One region of the Janthinobacterium amylolyticum genome, then DNA from elsewhere that is predicted to be linked to it. Evidence: predicted binding sites of a transcription regulator. Region 1 holds the regulator's gene; each other region holds the start of a gene.

The links. The regulator FNR, encoded in region 1, switches genes on or off when oxygen is low (the NO sensors DNR and NnrR bind a similar motif). The targets are predictions, from matches to a motif close to TTGATNNNNATCAA.
Region 2: a site for FNR is predicted at 2,458-2,471, ahead of ACQ4WR_RS09960 (bacteriohemerythrin). Genes of this name have one in related genera too.
Region 3: a site for FNR is predicted at 2,213-2,226, ahead of ACQ4WR_RS04205 (KamA family radical SAM protein). Genes of this name have one in related genera too.
Region 4: a site for FNR is predicted at 2,138-2,151, ahead of ACQ4WR_RS09770 (hemerythrin domain-containing protein). Genes of this name have one in related genera too.

Annotation. Positions count from the first base shown of each region.
Region 1 is NZ_JBNYXL010000005.1:394,074-398,283, reverse strand. Features, by position in the region: gene ccoG (cytochrome c oxidase accessory protein CcoG) at 1-758, shown strand, start outside; gene ACQ4WR_RS13285 (FixH family protein) at 905-1,429, shown strand; gene fnr (fumarate/nitrate reduction transcriptional regulator Fnr) at 1,433-2,191, opposite strand; gene ACQ4WR_RS13275 (HAMP domain-containing sensor histidine kinase) at 2,452-4,210, shown strand, end outside.
Region 2 is NZ_JBNYXL010000004.1:153,117-157,326, reverse strand. Features, by position in the region: gene ACQ4WR_RS09970 (TonB-dependent siderophore receptor) at 1-773, opposite strand, end outside; gene ACQ4WR_RS09965 (hypothetical protein) at 1,156-1,977, shown strand; gene ACQ4WR_RS09960 (bacteriohemerythrin) at 1,984-2,382, opposite strand; gene ACQ4WR_RS09955 (hypothetical protein) at 2,725-2,880, opposite strand; gene ACQ4WR_RS09950 (hypothetical protein) at 3,101-3,286, opposite strand; gene ACQ4WR_RS09945 (PepSY domain-containing protein) at 3,414-4,210, opposite strand, start outside.
Region 3 is NZ_JBNYXL010000002.1:132,641-136,850, reverse strand. Features, by position in the region: gene ACQ4WR_RS04210 (MFS transporter) at 1-706, opposite strand, end outside; gene ACQ4WR_RS04205 (KamA family radical SAM protein) at 709-1,986, opposite strand; gene ACQ4WR_RS04200 (cache domain-containing protein) at 2,357-2,809, shown strand; gene ACQ4WR_RS04195 (methyl-accepting chemotaxis protein) at 2,888-4,210, shown strand, end outside.
Region 4 is NZ_JBNYXL010000004.1:110,380-114,589, forward strand. Features, by position in the region: gene ACQ4WR_RS09760 (glucokinase) at 1-407, shown strand, start outside; gene ACQ4WR_RS09765 (LacI family DNA-binding transcriptional regulator) at 391-1,485, shown strand; gene ACQ4WR_RS09770 (hemerythrin domain-containing protein) at 1,501-1,953, opposite strand; gene ACQ4WR_RS09775 (carbohydrate kinase family protein) at 2,240-3,160, opposite strand; gene ACQ4WR_RS09780 (AGE family epimerase/isomerase) at 3,157-4,210, opposite strand, start outside.

The DNA.
Region 1 (4,210 bases):
ACATGTGCCCGTATGCGCGCTTCCAGAGCGCCATGTTCGACCAGGACACCCTGATCATCACCTACGACGCCAAGCGCGGCGAACCACGCGGCGCCATGAGCAAGAAGGCCGGCAACAACGCCAAGCTGGGCGACTGCATCGACTGTACCTTGTGCGTGCAGGTGTGTCCGACCGGCATCGATATCCGCAATGGCCTGCAGTATGAATGCATCGGCTGCGCCGCCTGCGTCGATGCCTGCAACAGCGTGATGGACAAGGTCGAGCGGCCGCGTGGCCTGATACGCTACAGCACCGACCATGCGATGGAAAACAACTTCAATTCGCAGCAGATCCGCCAGCGCGCCATGCGCCCGCGCGTGCTGATCTACACGTCCATCCTGGCGCTGATCATCATCGCCGTGTGTACCTCGCTGGCCCTGCGCACGCCATTGAAGATGGATGTCATCCGCGACCGCGGTTCCATGGGACGCGAAGTGGAAGACGGCATGATCGAAAACGTCTACCGCCTGCAGATCATGAACACCTCCGAGCAAAGCCAGCATTTCAAGATCAGCGTGGCCGGCTTGCCGGGCCTGACCTTGCTGACGCGCGAAGAAGTGACCTTGCAGCCGACGGAAACGCTGGGCTGGCCGATCCGCCTGCGCATGCCGCACGGCGTGGGCGAGAAGGGCTCGAACAAGATCACCATCGAGCTGCAATCGCTGGACGACCCGTCGCTGCATGTGCGTGAAAGCGCCGTGTTCATCGTGCCGCGGTGATGTTGATCCGGGGTCGGATCCCCTGGGTCCGACCCCGGTATTTCGCCGTAGGGGCAGCATCAAACCTGCGGCAGGTTTACTGTATTTTCAACCCAGAAGCAAAAGCTGGGGTCAAAGCCAAAGGGTCTGGCCCCAAGGAGAACAACATGTCCGACAGTCTGAAACTGCAAGCCCCCGTTGCACCGTGGTACAAGCACCGCTGGCCATGGCTGCTGATGATCGGCCCCGGCCTGTCCGTCGTCGTCGGCAGCTTCATGGGCTACATCGCATTTACGCAGCCCGACGCGCTGGTGGTGGGCGACTACTACAAGCAGGGCAAGGCCATCAACCAGGACTTGCGGCGCGATACGGCCGCCAGCAACCTGGCCATGGATACCAGCCTCGCGTATGACGTGGCGCAGGCGCGCCTGACGGGTTCCGTGCACAGCTTCGGCAAGGCCTACCAGGCACCGTTGCAGCTGCACCTGGCGCATGCGACCCTGCCGGAAAAAGACATCAAGCTGCTGGTGCAGCCCGATGCGGCCGGCAATTTTTCCGTGGCGCTGCCGATGCTCGAGCGCAGCCGCTGGCAGGTGCTGGTGGAAAACACGACGCGCGAGTGGCGCCTGTCCGGTATCTGGACCTGGCCAGCGCAACGCAGCATCGCGCTGCATGCGGATGAAGAGTTATAAGCCTTATTTGCAGACGTCCGTACCGGCCGTGATGGCCTTCAGTTTGGCCGGCTGCAAGATCTCGATCTCGCGGTTCGACACGCGCAGCCAGCCTTCCTTCTTGAACTTCGACAATAAACGGCTGACGCTCTCGATGGTCAGGCCCAGGTAGTTGCCGATTTCCTCGCGCGACATGCGCAGCTGGAAATTGCTGCCCGAATAGCCACGCGCCTCGTAGCGCGACGCCAGGTTGACGATGAAGGCGGCAAAACGCTGCGTCGCCTGCATATTGCCCAGCAACAGCATCACGCTTTGCTCGCGCGTGATTTCCTGGCTCATCATGCGGTGGAAATGGCGCAGCAGGGTAGGCATATTGCCCAGCAATTGTTCCAGGCTGGAAAACGGAATTTCACATACTTCGCTGTCTTCCAGCGCCACGGCATTGCAGTGGTGGCGGTCGGCGCTGATGGCGTCCATGCCCAGCAGTTCGCCCGCCATCTGGAAACCCGTCACCTGCTCTTCGCCGCCAGGATTGATCTGGTACGTCTTGAAGTGGCCCAGGCGGATCGCGTACAGGTTCTGGAACGAGTCGCCGATGCGGAACAGCGAGGCGCCGCGCACGACCTTGCGGCGGCGGCCGATAATCTGGTCCAGCCTGTCCATGTCACCCACATCGAGGCCCATCGGCAGGCACAATTGATGCATGCTGCACGTCGAGCAGCGCGCACGCAACGCTTCCACGTTCACGGTGGGCAAGGCTGGAGAGAGTAGCGCTTCTGTCATGTCAGACCCTTTTAGAAAAATGCAACAACAAGTTTACTGCATAGTGCGTTGCCATGTGCCAATTTCACGCCAATTTCACCCTAATTCCCCGTAATTTCACTGAATAAACGACGTTCGGCATTTAATTTTATGGCAACATCCACAAAAGCCTGCGCCGGGGCGTGGAATTCGACGAGCCGTGCTTGCCAAGTTAACGTATTGATAGGAAAATTCCTGACAGCATTATCTGCCGCCTGTCCTCTGGGACTGAAAAGGAAATCATGAAGCCTCTCGGCATTAAAGCAAAAGTCGCGCTGGCCACCAGTTTGACGTCGATCGCCATGATCGCCGTAGTTACCATGGTGCAGGTGAAACACATGCGCGACGATTTCACGCAAGTCCTGCTGAGCCAGCAAACGGCCCTGATCGAGCGCACCGCAGACGAGCTCGACGACAAGCTGGCCATGCTGCTCGACATCATCACCCAGACCGCGCGCCACCAGCCTGCGTCCCTGATGGCCGACACCGCCCAGTTGCGCGAGTACTACAAGCAGCGCGCCATGCTGGCCCTGTTCGACGATGTACTGGTGCTCGACACGCAGGGCAAGGTGGTGGCCAACGTGCCCGAAGTGCCAGGGCGTAACGGTGTCGACGTGGCCGACCGCGCCTACTTCCAGACGGTGATGCGCACGAAACAGGCGATGATCACGGAACCGATGCTGGGCAAGACCAGCCATCTGCCCATCGTGCAGATGGTGGCGCCCGTGCTGGACAGCAACGGCGAGGTGGCCGGCATCGTCATCGGCGTGCTGCGCCTGTACAAGGACAATATGCTGGGCCATTTGCGCACGGCCAAGGTGGGCAAGAGCGGCTATTACTTCATCCTCACGCGCGAAGCCGTGCCGCGCTATGTGCTGTACCCCGATGCCAGCCGGCTGCTGCAGCCGCGCGCGCCCAACGCCAACCCCGTCACGACGCAGCTGCTGAAGGAAGATGGCGAGGGCAGCATGGTCAGCACCAACAGCCGCGGCGTGACGGCCGTCAACAGCTTCAAGCGATTGAAGTCCGTCAACTGGCTGCTGGCCGCCTCGCTGCCCGTGGCCGATGCGTTCGAGCCCTTCAATGGCGTGCTGTACCGGCTGGTGCTGTGGAGTATCGGCGCCTCGCTGCTGGCCGCCGCCGTGCTGGCCTGGGTCACGGTGCGCCTGCTGTCGCCGCTGGTGCGCCTGCGCGACACCCTGCTGTCGCTGCGCCGCTCCGGCAGCCGCTTTACGCCCGTGCCGGTACAGCAGCGCGATGAAATCGGCGAGCTGACGGAAGCGTTCAACGGCCTGATGAGCGAACGCGACCGGCTGCAGCAGGAGATCGAGGCGCGCGCCAGCGAACTGGAGCGGGAGCGCGACCGCGCCGAGGCGGCCAACCGCGCGAAAAGCGATTTTGTCGCCAACATGAGCCATGAAATCCGCACGCCCTTGAATGCCGTGCTGGGCATGGTGTATTTGCTGGGCAATACCAAGCTCGACACCGAGCAGCGCAAGTACCTGACCATGGTGCGCGTGGCGGGCCAGTCGCTGCTGGGCATCCTCAACGACGTGCTGGATTTTTCCAAGATCGAAGCGCGCCGCATGGACTTGTCGCCCGTCGAGTTCGACCTCGATGAAGTCATGAACACCCTGGCCACGACGATGACCATGAATGCGGGCGAAAAGGAACTGGAACTGGCCATCGCGGTCGAACCGGAGGTGCCGCGCCGCCTCGTCGGCGACGCCCAGCGCCTGCAGCAAATCCTCGTCAACCTGGCCGGCAACGCCATCAAATTTACGGAAAGCGGCGAAGTGGTGGTGGCCGTCAGCGTGGCGGAAAGCAAGAACGAGCGGGCCTGGCTGCGCTTCGAGGTGCGCGACACGGGCATCGGCATGACGGAACAGCAGCAGGCCCAGCTGTTCACGGCCTTTTCCCAGGGCGACCAGAGCATCACGCGGCGCTTCGGCGGCACGGGCCTGGGCCTGGCCATCAGCAAGCATCTGATCCACATGATGG
Region 2 (4,210 bases), on a different contig from region 1:
TCAAGGATGGCCATGCCGACCGTCTTGCGCTCGTGATACATGTCCAGGTAGGAATCGCGCTTTTGCCATGCCAGGGCCGCGCGCGCCCGCACGCTGCCGTCCGCGTTCAGCGGCGCGGAAATGTCCGTCTCGAGGCGCTGGTCATCCCAGCGGCCCATGCTGAGCCCGGCGCTGGCCTGGAAGGCTTTCGTTGGCCGCTTGCGTATCATGTTGATGGTGGCCGACGGGTCGCCCTTGCCGCCCATCAGGCCGGTGGCGCCGCGTATGACTTCGATGCGGTCATACAGGATCGTATCTTGCAGTGGCGCATTGCCGCCGCGCGCCATGCCGTCGATCTGGATGTTGTTGATGCCGAAGCCGCGCGCATAGAACGTCGTGCGTTCCGTATCGTTCTGGCCCACCTGGATGCCCGTCGTCTGCGCCAGCGCCTGGTCCAGGCGCACGGCACCCAGGTCGTCGAGCAGTTGGCGTGTGATGATGCTGACCGATTGCGGCGTTTCGCGCAGCGACAAATCCATGCGCGTGGCGCTGCGCGCTTCGCCCGCCGTGTAGGAGCCCGTGCCTTGCGTGCTGGCCGTCGACTGGCCGAGGATGGTGATGGCGGGCATGGTCTTCTCGGCCGCATCGGCCTCGGCTTCGGCCGCCAGTGCCGGCAGCGACAGGCCGGCACACGCGATGCCGGTGGCCAGGCTGAGCAGGCAATTGTGTAGCAAACGGGGCAGGGGACGCAAGGCGGGCTGGCGGGAAGAGCATGGTACTGGAGTCGATTGCATTATTTTCCTGGAATATTCTAGTCGTGAGTTTTCCTATCTCGTCTGGCGAGTGGCGCAGTGGCTGGAAGGGTGGCGTGACGCTGGCCCGGGATCTGGCTCGGATAGCAGTTCCACCATGAAGCCCGGCGCGGATGGGCGTGGAAAAGTAGTGCGCGCATTGCTTGGGGTCTTGCCTGATCCTTGCTCTTTTTGTGAATAAGAATCATTATCAATATAAGCTGTGTTTGCCAAATATGCAAGCGTATGCACCAATTGAGTGCGCGCTGCCGGTCCACGGCGGCTTGCGTGGGCATCTGCGATAATGCAGGCGCTGACCAATTATTTTCCTCAATGAAAGAAATGCATGCGTACATGGATTGCCTGTGCAGGATGGTTGTGTGTCGTGTCGCTGGCCCAGGCCCAGGAACACGCGCCGCCAGCGGCTGCGCCCGCGCCGCCGCAGAGCGCCAGCGTGCCGCCGGCCGCCGACGCGCCGCAGCCGGCCACGCCGGCCACGCCCGCCGTCGCGCCGCAGGAACAGAGCGCGGCGCCAGCCCAGGATGCCTTGCCGCCACAAACAGTGACCATCACGGCGAATGCCGACGCCAAGCCGCCGCGCGTGCATTTCATGTCTTACCGCGACAGTTATCTGACGGCCCGGAAAGTCTGGCAAGTATCGAGCGGCAATGTTGTCATGGCCCTGCGGCTGATTCCTGCCAAGCTGAGCGCCACCATCGACGACGTGCGCGTGGCCTTGCAAGGCCATGGCGTGGCGATGCCGATCAAGGTGAGCGAAGGGGGCGTGTTTGTCGTGCCCCTGAACGACGATATCGCCGCACAGGATGGCCATTTCCTGGTGAACAAGGGACGTGGCGAATTGACGGCGAATATCGTCATCCAGCCCGCTGTCGCGCGCGACGCGTGGAATGTGACGCGCGTGGGCCAGGTATTGCAGGATGCGCGGCGTGCCGTGCGCGCCATCACGCCGTGGTACAAGCGGCCGTTCGCCAATGACGTGCAATCGCTGGCCTTTTGCGAGGCTGAGCGCGGCAGTGCCTTGCAGCTGATGGATGGCGAGCAGCTGATCGCCACCTTGCCGATGAACGAAGCGGCCGTCAATGACATCAACCAGCCCGTGTACTGCAAGATTTTTGACGGCGAAGACAAGTACCCGGGCCACTACCGCGTCGTCTTGCCGGAGCAAGCCAGCGTGCTGCTGCTGTAAAGCGTCTTAGTTGGGCTGGCGCTGCAGCATTTCCAGCGCCGCCGCCAGGGCCAGGTCCATGGTGGCCTGGTGAAATACCAGCCATTGCGGCAGCAGCGACAAGGCATGGCGCCCTTGCTCCAGGTCGCCTTCATCGACCGCCGCCCAGGCATGATGCAAGCCGCTGAGCACGCGCGCATGCTGCTCGCGGTGGTTCGCCAGTGAAGGAAAGCCGATTTCCTCCATCAATTCCTCCTCCTCGCGGAAATCGCGCTCGACGGCCGCGATCAGGTCGCGGAACGCCACGCTGAAATGCTGGTCGCTCAATTGCGACAAGCGCGCCAGCTCCAGAAACAGCGCCTCATGCGCCTCGTCGATGGCAGGCACCCCCAGCGCCATCTCCTCTTTCCAATGCGAATCATGCATAGCGAACCTCCCCGTTAAACCCGTCCCGATGCGAAGCGGGCTGTTCCAGTGTGGGCGCAGCGAAGAGGTAAATCCATGATCTGGATCAAGAGAGTGGTGAAGAGGGAGTGAGCGGGAGCGCTGAAAAAACGGATGGGGAACAAATGAGCGGGATACGAATCACGTCCCACTGAAAAGCAGGTTTTAACGCTGCGCTTCGTTACCGGGCGCCGCTGAAAAACGTCGCTGGCAAGGCGTCTTTGACCCAGGCAGTACCAGACAGTACGCTAGTGCGGCAAGTCAAAGCAACGCAGCCAGCGGTGCGCCTGTTCAACTGTTCTCAGCCGCGCGTATTACTCGGGCTTAGTGCTTGGGCCAGTGCGCCCACAAGGCCTGCGCATCCACGTTCGGCACCTGCATCAGTTGTCCGGCCGACGTCTGCATGGTGTCCCTCAGCACGAGGGGAGCGAGCAACAGGGCCGACAGGGCAAGGCAGGCCAGCACTTTCAGCGTCAACATGGTCGTCTCCTGATGAGCCGGTGGCGGCGCGGGGATGCGGCGCCTGCCGGTCACTTCAATCGCGTGCGCATATCTTTCATATCCTGCTTGCAGTTTAGTCCACCTGATTGAAACTTCAACTAATTGCTGTGATGCACTGCACCAGTTTGCCTGCCCGCCACGCTGCTATCTGGCGCTATTCTGATGTGGCGCCGTTATCTGGCGCCGCTATGTGGCGCCGTTATCCAGATTTCCTGCGCTTGCGCGGCTGGCCCGCAGCCGGCAGGAAAGAGTCGATCCACACTTGCGTCAATTGCCGGGTATTTTTTGCCGCCTCGCGCTTGACGGCCGCCGTGGCGTGGCCGCGCGCCGTGTTGGCGATGCGGTTGGCGGCGCTCAGATACATGCTCATCCAGGGGTTTTTCATGGCTAGCCTCGCAGAAGTGGGTGGGGGCGGCATGCCTGCCGCCATGTCCCCACTGTAGTCTGCTGGCCATGTTTCACCGTTCGCCGCCGCACACAGGGCGCCGGCAGGCAAGGTGGTTTGATATGCGTCAATACACGTCGCGGCGGTAGCGTCCTGCCGCCAGCAGGGCATCGACGCCATCCTGGCCCAGGATTTCTTGCAGTACAGCATCGATTCCTGCCGCCATGCCTTGCAGGCTGCCGCACACGTAGAGTATCGCTCCCTGTTCCAGCCAGGCGCGCAGTTCCTGCGCACTGGCGCGCAGGCGGTCCTGCACGTATTCGCGCTGGCCAGTCTCGCCATCGCGCGAAAAGACGCGGTCCAGGCGCGCCAGGTGGCCATTGTCGAGCCAGCCTTGCAACTCTTCAGCGCAGATGCTGTCAAACGCTTGCTGGCGTTCACCGAATAGCAGCCAGTTGCGGGCCAGGCCCGCCCGCTGGCGCGCGCGCAAATGCGAGCGCAGGCCCGCCAGGCCGGAGCCGTTGCCGATATAAATGCAGGGCACGTCGACCAGCGCGGGCGCGAAGGCAGGGTTGGCTTGCAGGCGCAGGCGGATGGTGCCGCCCAGCGGGGCGAAGCGCGTGAGCCAGCCGGAGCCGAGGCCGTAGCCCTGCCTGGCGCCATCCGCATGGGTTTCCTGGCGCACCAGCAATTGCAGCTCGCCGTCCGACGGCAGCGAGGCGATCGAGTAGCTGCGCGGGGCGTGGTGGGCGTTGCTGGCCTTGCTGGCGCAATTTGCGTTGCCTGCAGTGCCGACGTTACCATTCTCGCCATCGCTGCCATCGGCATTGCAGGGAATGATTTCAGCCAGCGCGCCCGCTTCCCATGTGGCGCCGGCAGGCATGGCCAGGGTAATTTCATGCAGCTCGCCGCCAGCGCTGCCTG
Region 3 (4,210 bases), on a different contig from region 1:
ACAAGCCTTGCACGCCAAAGAACACCGTGTGCGGCAACAGGATCAAGCCGATGGTGCGGCGAAAAGCCGGGTCGCGGTAGACGCTCCACACGCTGGCCTTGTTGACCGCGGCGGCAGGCGCGGGCGTGGCCGGCGACAAGATACGGATCAGCAAGCCGATGGCCAGCACCGCCAGCGCCAGCCCCAGGAAGATGCCGCGCCAGTCCGTGTAATGCAGCGCCAGCTTGACAGGCATGGTGGCCGTGGCCGCGCCGAGGCCGCCGACGGCGATCAGGTAGCCATGCACGGACGGCAGGCGCGCGGGGGCGATGGCGCACGAGATCGCCTTCACGGCCGCCATGAAGCAGCCGCCCAGCCCGGCGCCCATCATGGCCCGCGCCCACATCAGTTCGGTAAAACTGTGGCCCCGGCTAAACAGCCACACGCCGGCGGCCGCCAGCGCCAGCAGCCACACTTGCACGGTGCGGGGACCGTAGCGGTCGAGCGCCATGCCAACCGGCAATTGCACCAGTGCAAAGGCGAGAAAGAAGGCGCTGGTCAGCAGTCCCAGCTGGGCAGGCGTCAGGGCGATGGCGCCCAGCAATTCCGCCGTCAGCACGGCATTCACGCCGCGCAGCAGGCACGACAGATAATGCCCAAGCGCGAACGGCAGGAACACCAGGCAAAACACGGCCACGCCGGGGCGCGCTGCTGCGCCGCCGTGCATGCTCAGGCAGCCTGCGCCAGGCGGATGACTTTATGCGGCACCTGTGGCACAGGTTCATCCGTCTCGAAGAAGAATTTATCGTGGCCGAACGCGGGTTTCAAGTGATCCATCCACGTCGCTTCCGCATCGAATTTCGCATAGAACGGCCGGCGCACCCAGTCCGGATTGCGCGCCTGCAAGAACTGCAGGGCGAACAGTTTTTCGCCATTGATGGTGACGATGCCGTCGATGACGATCTTGCCGGGAAACGCGCTCATGGACGGTCCCCGCACCGTGCGCGACAGGCCGGACACCATCTGGTAGGCAGCCTGGAAAATCTCGTGCGCTTTTGCCAGGGGCAACTCGAAATAGCCGCGCGGACCCGTGTCCCGTTCGACAAACATGTAATACGGAATCGCTCCCAGCCGCGTGCCCGTCTGCCACAGTTCGGCCCAGCTGTTCGGGTCTTCATTGATGTGGCGGATCAGCGGCCCCTGCATGCGCAAGGTGGCACCCGTGGAAACGATGCGCTTCACGGCTTGCTGGGCGATGTCCTGGCGCAACTCGACAGCATGGCTGTAATGCCCCATCACGGCCAGGTTCTTGCCCGCCTTGACGATGCGCTCGAACAGGCGCATCAAATCATCCGCATCGCGGTCGGAGACAAAGCGCTGCGGCCAATACGCCACCGCCTTGGTGCCGATGCGAATGTTCTGGATGTGCTCGAGACCCGGCTCCAGCAGCGGCTCCAGATAGGCGGCCAGTTGCCGCGTGTTCATGATCATCGGGTCGCCGCCCGTGATCAGCACGTCCGTTACTTCCGGATGCAGCTTCAGGTAGGCGGCCAGCTCATGCGACTCGCGCGCATCGAACTTCATATCGTCCATGCCGACGAACTGGGGCCAGCGGAAACAGAAAGTGCAATATGCGTGGCAGGTCTGGCCGGCGCTGGGGAAGAACAGCACCGTCTGCGCATATTTATGCTGCAGGCCGCGCACGGGCGCATCGTTGACACGTGGCACGTTGTGCGTCATCTGCCCGGCCGGATGGGGATTCATGCCCAGGCGCAAGCCGTGCACATAGGCATCAATGGCCGCCTTGTCCCGCTTGACCAGCACCAGCTCGCGCAAATGCGCGTACTGCTCGGGCGGCAGCATGTCGCGGTGGGGAAAGACCAGACGATAGATGGGATCGTCCGGAATATTGTTCCAGTCGATCAGCTGGTCGAGCACGTATTCATTCGTGCGAAATGGCAACACATGCGAGACCACTTGCACGGCTTCGCGCTGCTCGTCCGGCATCCAGGCCCACTGCCGCGCCTGCTGGATGGTTTGCCGCGTATATGGTTTGAACTTGGGTGAGAACGGCTCGGTAATGAGTGCGGACACGGTCGGCTCCTTGCCAGTAAAGATCGATAACTTCCATGAAACCGGCCCGATTCCGGCCAGTTCCAGCCTATTTTTCCGCATGCGGCGAATACTTGGCATGCTGCGAAAGTCATCATAGTTCTTGCCATGCGGAACCAAATTGCCGCATATCAACAACCATGGCAATACGCCGCAAGCTGCCTGTGAGCAACACCTTAGTTTGTGCCAGCGCAACTTGAGGGGGACCAGCGCGACGTAAATTACGGCTTGGCAACACATCCATCGATATTCACAAGGAGCTTTCATGAAACGCTTATTCACGGGTAGCCTGCTGTGCCTGGCATTTGCCAGCGCCAGCGCCGCCGTCGAGCCCACGGAAAAAGATGCCATCGCCATGGCCGAACGGGGTGCCGCCTACATGAAGGCGCATGGCAAGGAAGAAATGATGAAGAAAATCACGGCGAAGGATCCCGATTTCGTCCAGGGTTCGCTGTATGTGGACATGCGCGACATCAAGACAGGCATCGTGCTGGCCCATCCCATCAACCCGTCCATCGTGGGTAAGGATTTGACGGATGTGCCGGATGCGAATGGCAAGAAGTATCGCCGTGAAATCATCGAGCTGGCGCAAAAACAGGGCAAGGGCTGGGTCGATTACCAGTACAAGAATCCCACCAGCGGCAAGATCGAGCCGAAGACCACCTACATCCTGCGCGTCAACGACGTGGTGCTGGAAGCGGGCATCTACAAAAAATAGCCATCCCCGGCGCAGTGCGGGCGCGGCGGCTGGCTGCCGCGGCCCTGCGGCGTGCACAGCCACTGGCAGGAGTCAGACATGCTCAATAAACTACGCATCGGACCAAAATTGCTGCTGGCGCCCGCGCTGGTCCTGCTGCTGCTGATACTCAGTTCGGCCGGCGCCTGGTATGGCATGGTGCGGCAAAATGCCTCGCTGGAAAACATGGTGCAGGTACGCATCACGCACCTGAAGGCCGCCGCCGACGTGGCGGGCGACGCCAAGCATGTGCACGGCAATATGTACCAGCTGCTGTCATGGACCAATGGCAGTTTCGCCAAGGCCCGTATCGATACGCTGGAGCAGCAGATCAAGCTGCGCCACGCCGCCATCGGCACCCAGCTGGCGGCGCTGCGCGGCACGGCCACGGGCGCCGAGCGCAGCCTGGTCGATGCGGCCATCACGGCGCTGGCCGGCTACCGCAAAGCGGTGCTGGAAACCATGGAAATGGCGCAGATGGATCAATCGATCGCCACCAATTCCATGCTCAAGGCGGAGACGCAGTTCGTCCAGTTCAATGCACAGCTGGCGCAGCTGTCGGCGCTGGAAACCACCCTCAGCAGCCAGGCGCACGCGACGGCCAGCGCGGAATTTCGCAGCCTGGGCTGGAGCTTGCTGCTGACCGTGCTGTTGTCCATCGTGCTGTCCATCGTGGTGACCATGCTGGTGCGGCGCGCCATGCTGGCCGAGATACGCGGCATCGCCGACGCCGTGCAAGACCTGGCGGCCGGCAAGCTGACGGCCGGCGCGCCCAAGCAGGGCAATGACGAGATCGCCGACACGTCGCGCGTGCTGGACCAGACCATCGCCAACTTGAACCAGACGCTGCGCACCATCATGGAGGCCGTGCAATCGATCGACACGGCCTCGCATGAAATTGCCAGCGGCAACCTGGACTTGTCGGCGCGCACGGAAATGCAAGCCAGTTCACTGGAAGAAACGTCGAGCGCCATGGAAACCCTGACGGAAGCCGTCAACGACAATGCCAACAATGCCCAGCTGGCCTGCGACCTGGCGGCGCAAGCGTCCGACCTGGCCGTGCAAGGGGGTACGGCGATGCAGCAGGCGGTGGCGACGATGGCGACCATCCGCGCCAATTCGCGCCAGATCGTGGACATAATCGGCGTGATCGACGGTATTTCCTTCCAGACCAACATCCTCGCCCTGAACGCGGCGGTGGAAGCGGCGCGCGCGGGCGAACAGGGCCGTGGCTTTGCCGTCGTCGCTTCCGAAGTGCGCACCCTGGCGCACCGCTCCGCGCAGGCGGCCAAGGAAATCAAGACCCTGATCGCCACGTCCGTGACCACCATCGATGGCGGCAGCGTGGCCGTGCAGCAGGCGGGCGAGCGCATGGGCGCCATC
Region 4 (4,210 bases), on a different contig from region 1:
TCGTCAGCAGCTTCTTTGCCGACCAGCAGGCACAGGAAATGAGCGCCGCCATGCTCAAACCAGGCGACGTGGCGCTGGTCATTTCCCGTTCCGGCGCCCTGCCCGAGCTGCTGCGCACCGTCAAGGTGGCGCAGGGCTGCGGCGCGCGCGTGCTGGCGATCACGGCCAGTGGCTCGCCGCTGGCCAAGCTGGCCGACGTGCTGCTGACCCTGAACCATCCGGAAGGCAACCTCAATTTCGTGCCCATGATCGTGCGCCTGCTGCAGCTGATGATGCTCGATATCCTGTCGGTGGGACTGGCGCGGCGCGACACGGCGCAGCGCACCAGCCCCGCCGAACTGGACGAAGGCCAGTTGCACGGCATGCGCATCAGCGGCAAGCTGAAATTCGGTGGCCACCTCGAATAAGGCGGCGCCAGGCGCGCCCGCCACCATCGACAGCAGCAGCGGCGCCACCGTGCACGACGTGGCGCGCGTGGCCGGCGTGTCGGCCATGACAGTGTCGCGCGTGATCAACGGGCGCGCCAGCGTCAGCGCCGCCACGCGCGGCAAGGTCGAGGCGGCGATCGCCAGCCTGCACTACCAGCCAAACCTGGCGGCCAGGGCGGCGCGCACGGGCACCCTGCGCATCGGCCTGTTGTACAGCAACCCCAGCGCGGCCTTCCTCAGCGAATTCCTCGTCGGCGCCATGGACCAGTGCCGCCAGGGCGGCGGCCAGCTGCTGCTGGAACGCTGCGGCGACCTGGCCAGCCAGCGCGCCGCTATCGACTGCCTGGTGGCGGCCGGCGTGGACGGCATCCTCGTGCCGCCGCCCCTGTGCGACTCGCCGCAGGTGCTGGCGCAACTGAATCAGATGGGCATCCCCGCCATCGCCGTGGCCACGGCGCGGCCTTCGCCCGACGTGTCGGCCGTGCGCATCGACGACTACGAAGGCGCGCTGGCCATGACGCGCCACCTGATCGCCCTGGGCCACCGCGACATCGGCTTCATCGAAGGCGATCCGGAGCACACGCCCGCCCTGCTGCGCCGCCAGGCCTTCGAAGACGCCATGCGCGAGGCGGGCTTGCCCGTGCCGCCGCAGCGCGTGGCGCAAGGCTATTTTACTTACCGCTCGGGCCTCGACGCGGCACGCCAGCTGCTGGCCGCCGATCCGCGCCCCAGCGCCATCTTCGCCAGCAATGACGACATGGCGGCCGCCACCCTGGCCGTGGCGCATGGCATGGGTTTGCAGGTACCGCAGGATATCAGCGTGTGCGGCTTCGACGACACACCCGTCGCCACCACCGTGTGGCCGGAACTGAGCACCATCCACCAGCCCATCGCCGACATGGCGCGCGCCGCCGTCACCCTGGTGATCGACGAGATCCGCCAGCGCCGCGCGGGAGAAACGGCGCCCGCCACGCACCATCTGATGGCATTTACCCTGATGGCACGGGCCTCGTCGGGGCCATGGGGGCCAGCGGGCCAGCTGCAAGTCAGCCCATAAGCAGGCGGCCAGCGTTTACGCCTGCATGTCGGGCAGCTCGATTTCAGCCTTGCGCGCCGCGATCTGGCTGCTCAGGGCCTGCAAGTCGAGCTGCGCCTCGCGCGCTCTCGGAAAAATGTCTCCTTCCTCCTCCGAGACATGGTGTTCGATCTGTTCGGACAAGACCTTGACCTTGGCATCGTACAAGTCTTCGCCGGGCGCCATGGCAACGATTTGCGCGATCAATTCCTTCGCTGAAGCGTGTTCAACAATCGCTTCGTCGATCAGGTCTTCATTCTGGCGGCTGGCGTCGCGCACGGCAGGATAGAAAAGCTCCTCTTCCACCATCGCATGCTTGCTCAGTTCCTGGCAGATTTTCAAGGCCAGCTTGCGCTTGCTGACCAGTGAGCGGTCGCTGAGGGTGTCGTACTGGTCGAACAGCTCCCTGACGGTCTGATGATCCTGCGTCAGCAGTTCGATCGCGTCCATGTCGGGCATGCCAGCTTGTGTTGAGGAAACGGAAGCTGCCTGATGAGATTGGGTGGCCATGATGTTTTCTCCAGTTGTGCGAATGTGAACGTCAATGAGGTTCCCATTCTAGGCAGCGCCACGGGGCACACGTGTAGGAGTCTTGCTGATAACAAGGTAGGCCAAACGGGAGAGTTTGCGTCTTTCGACACAGATCAAGCCAGGCTTGAAAACCTTTTGCATTGCGCAAAAGATGTGCGCGGTACGCCAGGCGCTTTCCGGCCTGGCGCACTGCGCGGTGGCTGTGTTAGTGCAGCACGGTGCGCGCGGCCAGCGACTCCACCAGTTCCACGGATGGCGGGGAGCCACCGGCGGCCAGGCAGGCGCCTGCCCCGGCAGCGACGGCGAAGCGCAGGTGCTCGCCATAGTCCGCGTCAGGCCGGTACATCAGGCTGTACAGCAAACCACCGATGCTGGCGTCGCCCGCGCCCACGGAATCGACCACCTCGATCTGCGGCGGCGCCGCCTGCCATACCTGCTCGCCCTGGTACAGGGCCGCGCCCTGCGCGCCGCAGGTGTACAGATAGGTCGCCTGCGGGTTCCAGCCGCGCAGCGTGGCGAACGCGGCATTGACATCGCCGTGGCGGAACAGGCCCGCCAGGTCTTCATCGGACACCTTGACCACGTCGGCCAGCTGCGTCATGCGCTGCAGGGTGGCGTCGTAGCGTTCATCCATCATGACGCGGAAGTTCGGGTCATAGCTGATCTTCACGCCGGCCGCCTTGAGCTGCTGCGCCAGCGCCACCAGCTTGCCCGCCAGCGGTTCGCGCGCCAGGCTGATGCCGCCGAAATGCACCCACTGCGCCCCCTGCATCCAGCCGGCCGGCAGCTGCGCCGCGTCGAAATGCAGGTCGGCGCTGTCGTCGCCGATGAAGTAATACGTGGGCGGATGCAGTTCATGCACGATGGCCAGCAGCGGCGACTTCGCATAGCGCTGCAGGAAGCGCATGTCCAGGCCCGCCACGTCCGTCGCCCGTGCCAGCGCGTCGCCGAAGACATCGAGGCTGACACCGCCCGCAAAGGCGCTGGGCACGCCCAGGCGCGCCATCACGCGCGCCACGTTCCAGGTCGAGCCGCCCACCTGGCTGCTCCACTGGTCGCCGCCCGTGCGCAGCATGTCCGTCAGCGCTTCGCCGGCTGAAACAAAGGCAGGGAAAGCGGCGCTCATGCGGCACCGCCAATCACGTTCAGCACTTCGTAGCAGGCGCCCATGGTGTGATAGTCGGTCTTGCCGGCCGGGCTTTTCTCCTGGCTGATTTTTTGGTTCTCGGGCGTCAGGATGCGGTACCAGGCGCCATGTTCATGGTCGACGAAGTGGCGCCAGCTGTAATCCCAGATCTTGTCATAGCTGTGCCAGTAGGCCGCGTCGCCCGTGCGCGCGGCCAGCACGGCGGCCGCCGCGAAGCTTTCCGCCTGCACCCAGAAGTATTTGTCGCCATCGCAGATTTCATCGTGCGGGCCGAAACCATAGTGGATGCCGCCATGCGTGCCATCCCAGGCCTTGGCCAGGGCCGTGTCATACAATTGACGCGCGCGCGGCAGCAGCCAGTCCGACGGACCGGCCATGAACCTGGCGTGGCGCTCCATGATCAGCAGCAGCTTGGCCCATTCCGTGAAATGGCCGGGCTGGTAGCCCCACGGGCGAAAGATATTGCTCTTGTCGTGCAGGTTGTAGTCCCAGTCGATAGCCCAGTCAGGCTTGTAATGCTCCCAGATCATGCCGTCCGCCAGGCCCGCCTGGCGCACCGTGATGTTGTGCGCCAAGGTTTCTGCGCGGTGCAGGTAGCGCGCCTCGCCCGTCGCCTCGAACGCGGCCAGCATGGCTTCGCACGCATGCATGTTGGCGTTCTGGCCCCGGTAGCCATCCAGAACAGACCAGTCGGCGCTGGCCACATCCGCGTACAGGCCATGTTCGGGCAGCCAGAAGCGCTGCTCCATCAATTCGAACGTTTCGTCCAGATACGCGCGCGCTTCCGGCAAGCCTGCCTGCAGGGCATGCGCATACGCCAGCAGCACGAAGGCCAGGCCGTAGCAGTGGTTGGCGCCGTCTTCGACCGTCCTGACGCCATCTTTCCACGACAATTGCCAGGCATAGCCGCCCGTGGCCGGGTCGCGGTGCGCGTCGCGCAAAAAGGCCACGCCGTGGCGCACGGCCGCCAGATAATCGTCGCCGCCGAAGCGGCGGTACGCCATGGCGTAATTGAAGACGAAACGCGTG